Phytohabitans houttuyneae: one gene and its partner. The protein of the gene in region 1 interacts with the protein of each later gene in a pairwise test. Links are inferred from orthologs where the notes say so. Each region holds a gene or a part of one and is shown on either strand. Other genes may lie near its edges.

Region 1 (3,830 bases):
GGGGAGATCCTCGGCAGCTACGGCGACCGGTTCGACAAGGCGTTCCGGGCGATCGTGACCGCGGGTTCGCCGGTGCCGCAGTCGCTGGACGCCATCTCGCGGGTGTTCGTGTACATGAACCGCCGCTACCCGGAGGAAGGGCGGATCGTCTCGTACGGGTGGAGCCGGCGGGAGACGACGACCGGCCCGCTGCACGACTACTTCATCGCGACCGAGCAGCGCTTCGCCGAGCTGCGCAGGATCATGCGGCGCGGCACCGGCGCGGGCCAGCTGCGCAAGGTCGCCGACCCGGTGGAGACCGCCCTGCACTTCCGGTCGCTGCTGTGGGTGCCGTACCAGGAGCACGCGCGCACCAGCGAGGCGCGGGCGCACGCCTTCCTGCGGGAGAGCCTGCTGCGCGGTGTGCTGTCACCGCGCTGACGGGGTGGCCCGGATCCGCACCTCGCAGTTGAGCGCCGCCTCGAGGGCCGTGTGCAGCCGGCTCTCCGGCACCCGCCGCATGCCGGCCGGATCGAGGGTGACCGTGACGACCTCGCCGTCGCCGTCGAACGTCCGCTCCACCGTGCCGTCGACCTTGAAGGCGGCGAGCACCCCGTGGGCGTCGTCGTCGGTCCCCCGGCTGATGTACGTGACGACGCCGGCCGCCGCCGGAACGCCGAACGCCTCGGCGCAGGCGGTCGCGTGCTTGTCGACGTCGGCCGGGTCCAGGCCCGGCACGATCAGCTCGACCTCGCGGTTTCGGTCGGGCAGGCGGCCGGCCGGCGAGGCCACGACCTCCGTGCCCCGCTCGCGCAGCCGCCGCAGCCCCGCCTCGTAGTCCGCCGGGGACAGGACCCCGTCCCGATCGATGACCACCCGGACGACGGCTGTGCGCATGCCGATCACGCTAGCATCGGCGCCCGCCCGGCCCTAGACTCCCGAGCCAATCGGAGCAAATTCCTGCTCCACATCCACGCCCGGAGTCCTCGTGCTGAGAGCCAAACCCGCGCGCGGACTGACGCTGCTCGGTCCGGCGTTCATCGCCGCGGTCGCGTACGTCGACCCGGGCAACGTCGCCACCAACGTCACGGCGGGCGCCCGCTACGGGTACACGCTGGTCTGGGTCGTCGTGCTCGCCAACGTCATGGCGGTCCTGGTCCAGTACCTGTCCGCCAAGCTCGGCGTCGTCACCGACCGCTCGCTCGCCGGCCAGCTCGGCACCCGGCTCGGCACGAAGACCCGCGTGGCGTACTGGCTGCAGGCCGAGGCGATCGCGGTCGCCACCGACATGGCCGAGGTCATCGGCGGCGCCATCGCGCTCGCGCTGCTTTTCGACCTCCCGCTCGTCGCGGGCGCGCTGTGCACGGCGGCGGTCTCGCTGCTCATCCTCCGGGTCGGCGACGCGCACGGCCAGCCCGCCCTGGAGCGCGTCATCATGGGCTTTCTCGCGCTGATCGCCGCGGGTTTCGTGGCGGGGCTCGTGGTGGACCCGCCGGGCGCCGCGATGGCCGGCGGCCTCGTCCCCTCCTTCGCCGGCACCGACAGCGTGCTGCTCGCCTCGGGCATCGTCGGCGCCACCGTGATGCCGCACGTCATCTACCTTCACTCCGGCCTGACCGCGGGGCGGTTCCGCACGCCCGGCGCCGGGTTGGACGTCCGGCGCACGCTCGCCGCGACCCGCGCGGACGTCGTCGCCGCGCTCCTGGTCGCCGGCCTGCTCAACCTCTCCCTGCTGCTCGTCGCCGCGTCGAGCCTGCACCGGCTGCCCGGCACCGACACGCTGCACGGCGTGCACGCCCTGCTCTCCTCCGAGGTCGGCGCCGGCGTCGCGCTGCTCTTCGCGGTGGCGCTGCTCGGCTCGGGGCTGGCCTCCACGGCGGTGGGCAGCGCGGCCGGCGCGGAGGTGATGGACGGCCTGCTGCGCCGGCGGATCCCGTTGCCGCTGCGGCGGACGCTCACGGTGATACCGGCGATCGTGGTGCTGGCGCTGGGCGCCGAGCCCAGCGCCGCGCTCGTGGTCTCCCAGGTGGTGCTCTCGATGGGCATCCCGTTCGCGCTCGTCCCACTGGTGGTTCTCACCAGCCGGCGGGCGGTGATGGGTGCGCACACCAACCATCCGCTGACCACCGCCGCCGCTTCGGCGGTCGCGGCGTGTGTCATCTCGCTCAACCTCGTGCTGCTGTACCTGACGTTCACGGGCTGAACACGGCCGTTGACATGCTGTCCGCGATCCCCGCGCCCGCTCTGACAGTGTGTCCATTGTCCCGCCGGTGGCACGTGCCGAACGATTGGCGCCATGACTGAGGCGCTCGTCGAACACTGGGTGGACAACGCGAAATACACCGGCACGTCGACCCGGCGGGGAGAGGTGACCAACCCCGCGACCGGAGCGGTCACGTCGTCGGTCTGCTTCGCGGACGAGGCGGACGCGCAGCACGTCATCGCCGCCGCGGCGCGCGCCGCCACGTCGTGGGGCCGCAGCTCGCTGTCCTCGCGCACCCGCATCGTCTTCCGCTTCCGGGAGCTGCTCAACGCGCGCAAGCGGGAGCTGGCCGCCATCATCACCGCCGAGCACGGCAAGGTGCTGGAGGACGCGGTCGGCGAGGTGACCCGCGGGCTGGAGGTCGTCGAGTTCGCCTGCGGGATGCCGCACCTGCTCAAGGGTTCCTTCTCCGAAGGCGTGTCGACCGGCGTGAACGTCCACTCCAAGCGGCAGCCGCTCGGGGTGGTGGGCATCATCAGCCCGTTCAACTTCCCGGCGATGGTGCCGATGTGGTTCTACCCGGTCGCGATCGCGGCGGGAAACACCGTCGTGGTCAAGCCCAGCGAGAAGGACCCCACGGCGCTCATCTGGGTCGCCGAGCTCTGGAAGGAGGCGGGGCTGCCCGACGGGGTGTTCAACGTCCTGCAGGGCGACAAGGTGGCCGTGGACGCGCTGCTGGACTCCCCCGACGTCGCGGCGATCAGCTTCGTCGGCTCGACGCCGATCGCCCGGTACGTGTACGAGCGGGCGACCGCGAACGGCAAGCGCGTGCAGGCCCTCGGCGGCGCGAAGAACCACATGGTGGTGCTGCCGGACGCCGACCTCGACGTGGTGGCCGACGCCGCCGTCAACGCGGGGTTCGGCTCGGCCGGAGAGCGGTGCATGGCGGTCAGCGTGCTGGTCACGGTGGGGCCGGTCGCCGACGACGCGGTCGCGCGCATCACCTCGCGGATGGCGAAGCTGCGCGTCGGCGACGGCACGCAGGGCTGCGACATGGGGCCGCTGGTCACCAGGGCACACCGCGACCGGGTCGCGTCCTTTGTGGACGCCGGTGTCGCGGCCGGCGCGAAGCTCGTCGTGGACGGGCGGGACCTGCGGGTCGAGGACCGGCCGGACGGGTTCTGGCTCGGGCCGACGCTGTTCGACAACGTCACGCCGGAGATGAGCATCTACACCGAGGAGATCTTCGGTCCGGTGCTGAACGTGGTGCGCGTGGACACGTACCAGGAGGCCCTGGACCTGGTGAACGCCAACCCGTACGGCAACGGCGTCGCCGTGTTCACCCGCGACGGCGGCGTGGCCCGCGACTTCGAGCAGGACGTCCAGGTCGGGATGATCGGCGTCAACGTGCCGATCCCGGTGCCGATGGCCTACTACTCGTTCGGCGGCTGGAAGGCGTCGCTGTTCGGCGACACCCACGCGCACGGCGTGGAAGGGGTCCACTTCTTCACCCGTGGCAAGGTCGTGACCAGCCGGTGGGTCGACCCGGCGCGGTCGCCGTCGAGCAGGCTGGCGCTGGCCTTCCCGACGCACGACTGACTTGGCGCCGACCGGCCGACACTACCGGCTGATCTATGTGGTCCTGGCG
Region 2 (3,776 bases), on another replicon or contig:
TCGCCGGCCTGGAGGTGCTGCGCATCATCAACGAGCCGACCGCGGCCGCCCTCGCCTACGGGCTGGACAAGCGTCAGCACGAGACGGTGCTGGTCTTCGACCTGGGCGGCGGCACTTTCGACGTCAGCGTGCTCGACGTCGGCGACGGCGTCGTGGAGGTACGCGCGACAGCAGGAGACACGCACCTGGGCGGCGACGACTTCGACCGCCGCCTGGTAGACCACCTGGCCGACGAGTTTCAGCGGGAGCAGGGCATCGACCTGCGCAACGACCCGCAGGCACTGCAACGGCTCTTCGAGGCCGCCGAGAAGGCGAAGGTGGAGCTGAGCTCGGTGCCCCAGACGCAGGTGAGCTTGCCGTTCATCACCGCCGACGCGAACGGGCCCAAGCACTTGAACGCGTCCGTGACCCGGTCGACGTTCGAGCAGATCACCACCGACCTGATCGAGCGTTGCCTCGGGCCGGTGCGGCAAGCGATGTCGGACGCGAAGGTCACCGACAACGACCTGGACGAGGTGATCCTGGTCGGCGGATCGACCCGGATGCCCGCGGTGCAGGGGCTGGTCCGGCGGCTGACCGGTGGCAAGGACCCGAACATGACCGTGAACCCGGACGAGGTCGTCGCGATGGGTGCGGCGATCCAGGCCGGGGTGCTCACCGGTGAGGGCCCGGACGTGCTGCTGCTGGACGTGATCCCGCTGTCGCTGGGGCTGGAGACGCTCGGCGGCGTGATGACGAAGATTGTCGAGCGGAACACCACGATCCCGGTACGGCGTACCGAGGTCTTCTCCACCGCGGAGGACGACCAGTCCGCCGTGGACATCGTGGTGTTGCAGGGTGAGCGGGAGCGGGCGGCGGACAACCGGGTACTCGGCCGGTTCCGCCTGGAGGGCATCCGCCCCGCGCCGCGCGGCGAGCCGCAGGTGGAGGTCACGTTCGACGTGGACGCCAACGGCATCCTGAACGTCTCGGCCCGGGACAAGGACACCGGGGCGCAGCAGACGATCACCATCACCGACACCGGCAACCTGGATCGGTCCGATGTGGAGCGGATGATCGCCGAGGCCGAGCGGCACCGCGAGGAGGACGCCCGGCTACGCGAGACGGTCGACGCCCGCAACACGCTGGAGTCGGTGGCACACCAGGTGGAGCGCCGCCTCGGCGAGATCGGCGACGCGGCCCCAGAGCACGAGCGGGCCCGCGCGCAGATGCTGGTCGCCGACGCGCAGCAGGCATTGAAGGAAGGCGCGGCGCTGGACCGGCTGCGCGGCCTGACCAACGAGCTGCAACAGGTGGCACAGGCTCTGATGGCACGCGGTCAGCCCAGCGGGGGTCCCGACGGGGACGGCCGTGCACAGCAGCAAGGACAGCCCCGCGACCAAGGCGCCGACGACGTGATCGACGCCGACTTCACGCCGAGCTGAGCGCTGTCGTGTCTGATCAACAGATGGAGAACGGCCCGGTCCCCGTCGATACCAAATCCACAGTGGACGACGAGCGCACGGTGGCGGAGCTGGAGGACCGATGGCGGCGGGCGCTGGCTGACCTGGACAACCTGCGCAAGCGGTACGCCCGCGAGCTGGAGCGGGAGCGGGCCGCCGAGCGGGCCCGGGTAGCCTGCGCCTGGCTGCCAGTCCTGGACAACCTGGAGCTGGCGCTGGACCACGCGCAGCGCGATCTCAGCCACGACTCGGGGCCCCTGGCGCAGGGCCTGCTCGCCGTGCGGGACCAGGCGATCGTGGTGCTCGCCGGACTTGGATACGAGCGCCACGACGAGACCGGCATCCCGTTCGACCCGGAGCGGCACGAGGCTGTGGTCGCCCGTGCGGACGACCATGTGCCGCCCGGGACGGTCATCGAGGTGCTACGACCCGGATACGGCGACGGCGACCGCCAGCTGCGCCCGGCCGCCGTGGTGGTCTCCGCCGATACGCCGGGAGCGTAGCGCCTCATGCCGCGTGACTACTACGAGACGCTCGGGATCTCCCGGGACGCGTCGCCGGAGGAGGTGCAGCGGGCCTTTAGGACCCAGGCCCGCCGCTTCCACCCCGACGTCAACCGCAGTCCGGACGCGGAGGAGCGGTTCAAGCAGATCAACGAGGCGTACCAGGTGCTCTCCGACCCGGAGAGCCGCGAGCGGTACGACCGCTTCGGGCCGGACTTCCGGCGTGCGCCGCAGGACGGAAGCAGTCGTGGCGGCGCGCGCGGCGCCGGTACCCGTGGAACGCCTTTCACCGACGCGGACCTGGACCTGGACGAGCTGTTCGGCGGGCTGTTCGGCTTCGGCGGGCGGGGCCGATGGCCGGTGCCGACCAGGAGGCCGAGCTTGAGCTGAGCGTGGCCGAGGCGTTCCGGGGCGGCCGGCGCCGCATCACACTGGACGGCCGCGGCTACGACGTGAACATCCCGCCCGGCGTCACCGATGGCCAGCGGATCCGCCTCGCCGGGCAGGGCGGCCGCTCCCGTGGTGGCGCGGCGGCGGGCGACCTTTACCTGGTGGTGCGGATCGCACCGGATCCGCGGTACCGGGTGGAGGGTCGCGACCTGCACACCCGGCTGCCGGTGGCGCCGTGGGAGGCGGTGCTCGGCGCGCGGGTGCCGGTGCGCACGCCCGGCGGCGAGGCGCGGGTGAGCGTACCGGCCGGCTCGACGACCGGGCGGCGGCTGCGGCTGCGGGGCCAGGGTATGCCCAACCCGCGGGGCCCGGCCGGCGACCTGTACGCGGAGCTGGAGGTACAGGTGCCCACGCGGGTCACCGGCCGGGAACGCGACCTCTACGAGGAGCTGGGGAAGGTGTCCACATTCGACCCGCGGGAGAGTAGATGACCGGCTTCGCACTGGCCCGCCCGAACCGGTTGCGGCTGGACGCGTTCGCTCGCCAGCTGGGCCTGCATCCCCAGCTGGTACGGCGGTACGTGGCTCTGGGCCTGCTGGACGCGCATCGAGACCCGGGTGGCGAGCTGTGGTTCCGCCCCGCCGAGCTGGCCCGGGCCGGGCGGGTGCAGCGGCTGCATGCCGGGCTGCCACTCAACTACGCGGCCATCGGGCTGGTGCTGGACCTGCTGGAACGGATCGAGGAGCTGCAAACCACGCTGCGAAAGGGCGGGCGAGGGTGGACATCAACCGGCTGACCGAGAAATCCCAGGAGGCGCTGCACGACGCGCAGACCGCGGCGCTGCGGCAGGGACACACCGAAGTGGACGGTGAACACCTGCTGCTCGCACTCCTCGACCAGGCCGACGGGCTGGTACCCCGCCTGCTGGAGGGCACCGGCGCGGACGCCGCCGCGGCCCGGCGCGAGGCGGTGGCCGAGCTCGAACGGCGGCCTAGGGTCACCGGGCCCGGCGCCGAACCCGGCCAGGTCTTCATCACCCAGCGGCTCAACCGCGTGCTTGACGCCGCCGACCGGGAAGCCAAGCGGCTCAAGGACGAGTATGTCTCGGTCGAGCATCTGATCCTGGCGCTCGCGGACGAAGGGCCGCAGGCGGCCGCCGGCCGGGTGCTACGCGACCAGGGCGTCACCAAGGACAAGCTGCTACAGGCGCTGACCTCGGTGCGCGGCAGCCAGCGGGTCACTTCCGCGACGCCGGAAGGCACGTACGAGGCGCTGGAGAAGTACGGCCGCGACCTCGTCGCCGATGCCCGCGCCGGGCGGCTCGACCCGGTCATCGGGCGGGACGGCGAGATCCGCCGCGTGGTGCAGATCCTGTCCCGCAAGTCCAAGAACAACCCGGTGCTCGTCGGCGACCCGGGCGTCGGCAAGACCGCGGTCGTGG

The links.
Region 2: the proteins of Phou_RS31810 (region 1) and Phou_RS38205 interact in binary tests that used the Escherichia coli proteins (3 or more experiments, as listed by UniProt). The link is inferred for Phytohabitans houttuyneae from one-to-one orthologs.

The regions. Positions count from the first base shown.
Region 1 is NZ_BLPF01000002.1:1,897,806-1,901,635, reverse strand. What follows is about bases 240-3,074. They hold Phou_RS31810 (Nramp family divalent metal transporter), read left to right. Parts: upstream 240-967; coding sequence 968-2,182; downstream 2,183-3,074. Other genes in these bases: Phou_RS31805 (CoA-acylating methylmalonate-semialdehyde dehydrogenase), read left to right, coding at 2,276-3,074; Phou_RS31815 (hypothetical protein), read right to left, coding at 409-876; Phou_RS54625 (TetR/AcrR family transcriptional regulator), read left to right, coding at 240-420. In the rest of the region: more of Phou_RS54625, read left to right, coding at 1-239; more of Phou_RS31805, read left to right, coding at 3,075-3,781; Phou_RS31800 (MFS transporter), read left to right, coding at 3,783-3,830. UniProt on the Escherichia coli protein: H(+)-stimulated, divalent metal cation uptake system. Involved in manganese and iron uptake. Can also transport cadmium, cobalt, zinc and to a lesser extent nickel and copper. Involved in response to reactive oxygen.
Region 2 is NZ_BLPF01000003.1:743,185-746,960, forward strand. What follows is about bases 416-3,196. They hold Phou_RS38205 (nucleotide exchange factor GrpE), read left to right. Parts: upstream 416-1,447; coding sequence 1,448-1,945; downstream 1,946-3,196. Other genes in these bases: dnaK (molecular chaperone DnaK), read left to right, coding at 416-1,424; Phou_RS53735 (DnaJ domain-containing protein), read left to right, coding at 1,952-2,335; Phou_RS53740 (J domain-containing protein), read left to right, coding at 2,299-2,826; Phou_RS38215 (chaperone modulator CbpM), read left to right, coding at 2,823-3,131; clpB (ATP-dependent chaperone ClpB), read left to right, coding at 3,113-3,196. Outside these bases: more of dnaK, read left to right, coding at 1-415; more of clpB, read left to right, coding at 3,197-3,776. UniProt on the Escherichia coli protein: Participates actively in the response to hyperosmotic and heat shock by preventing the aggregation of stress-denatured proteins, in association with DnaK and GrpE. It is the nucleotide exchange factor for DnaK and may function as a thermosensor.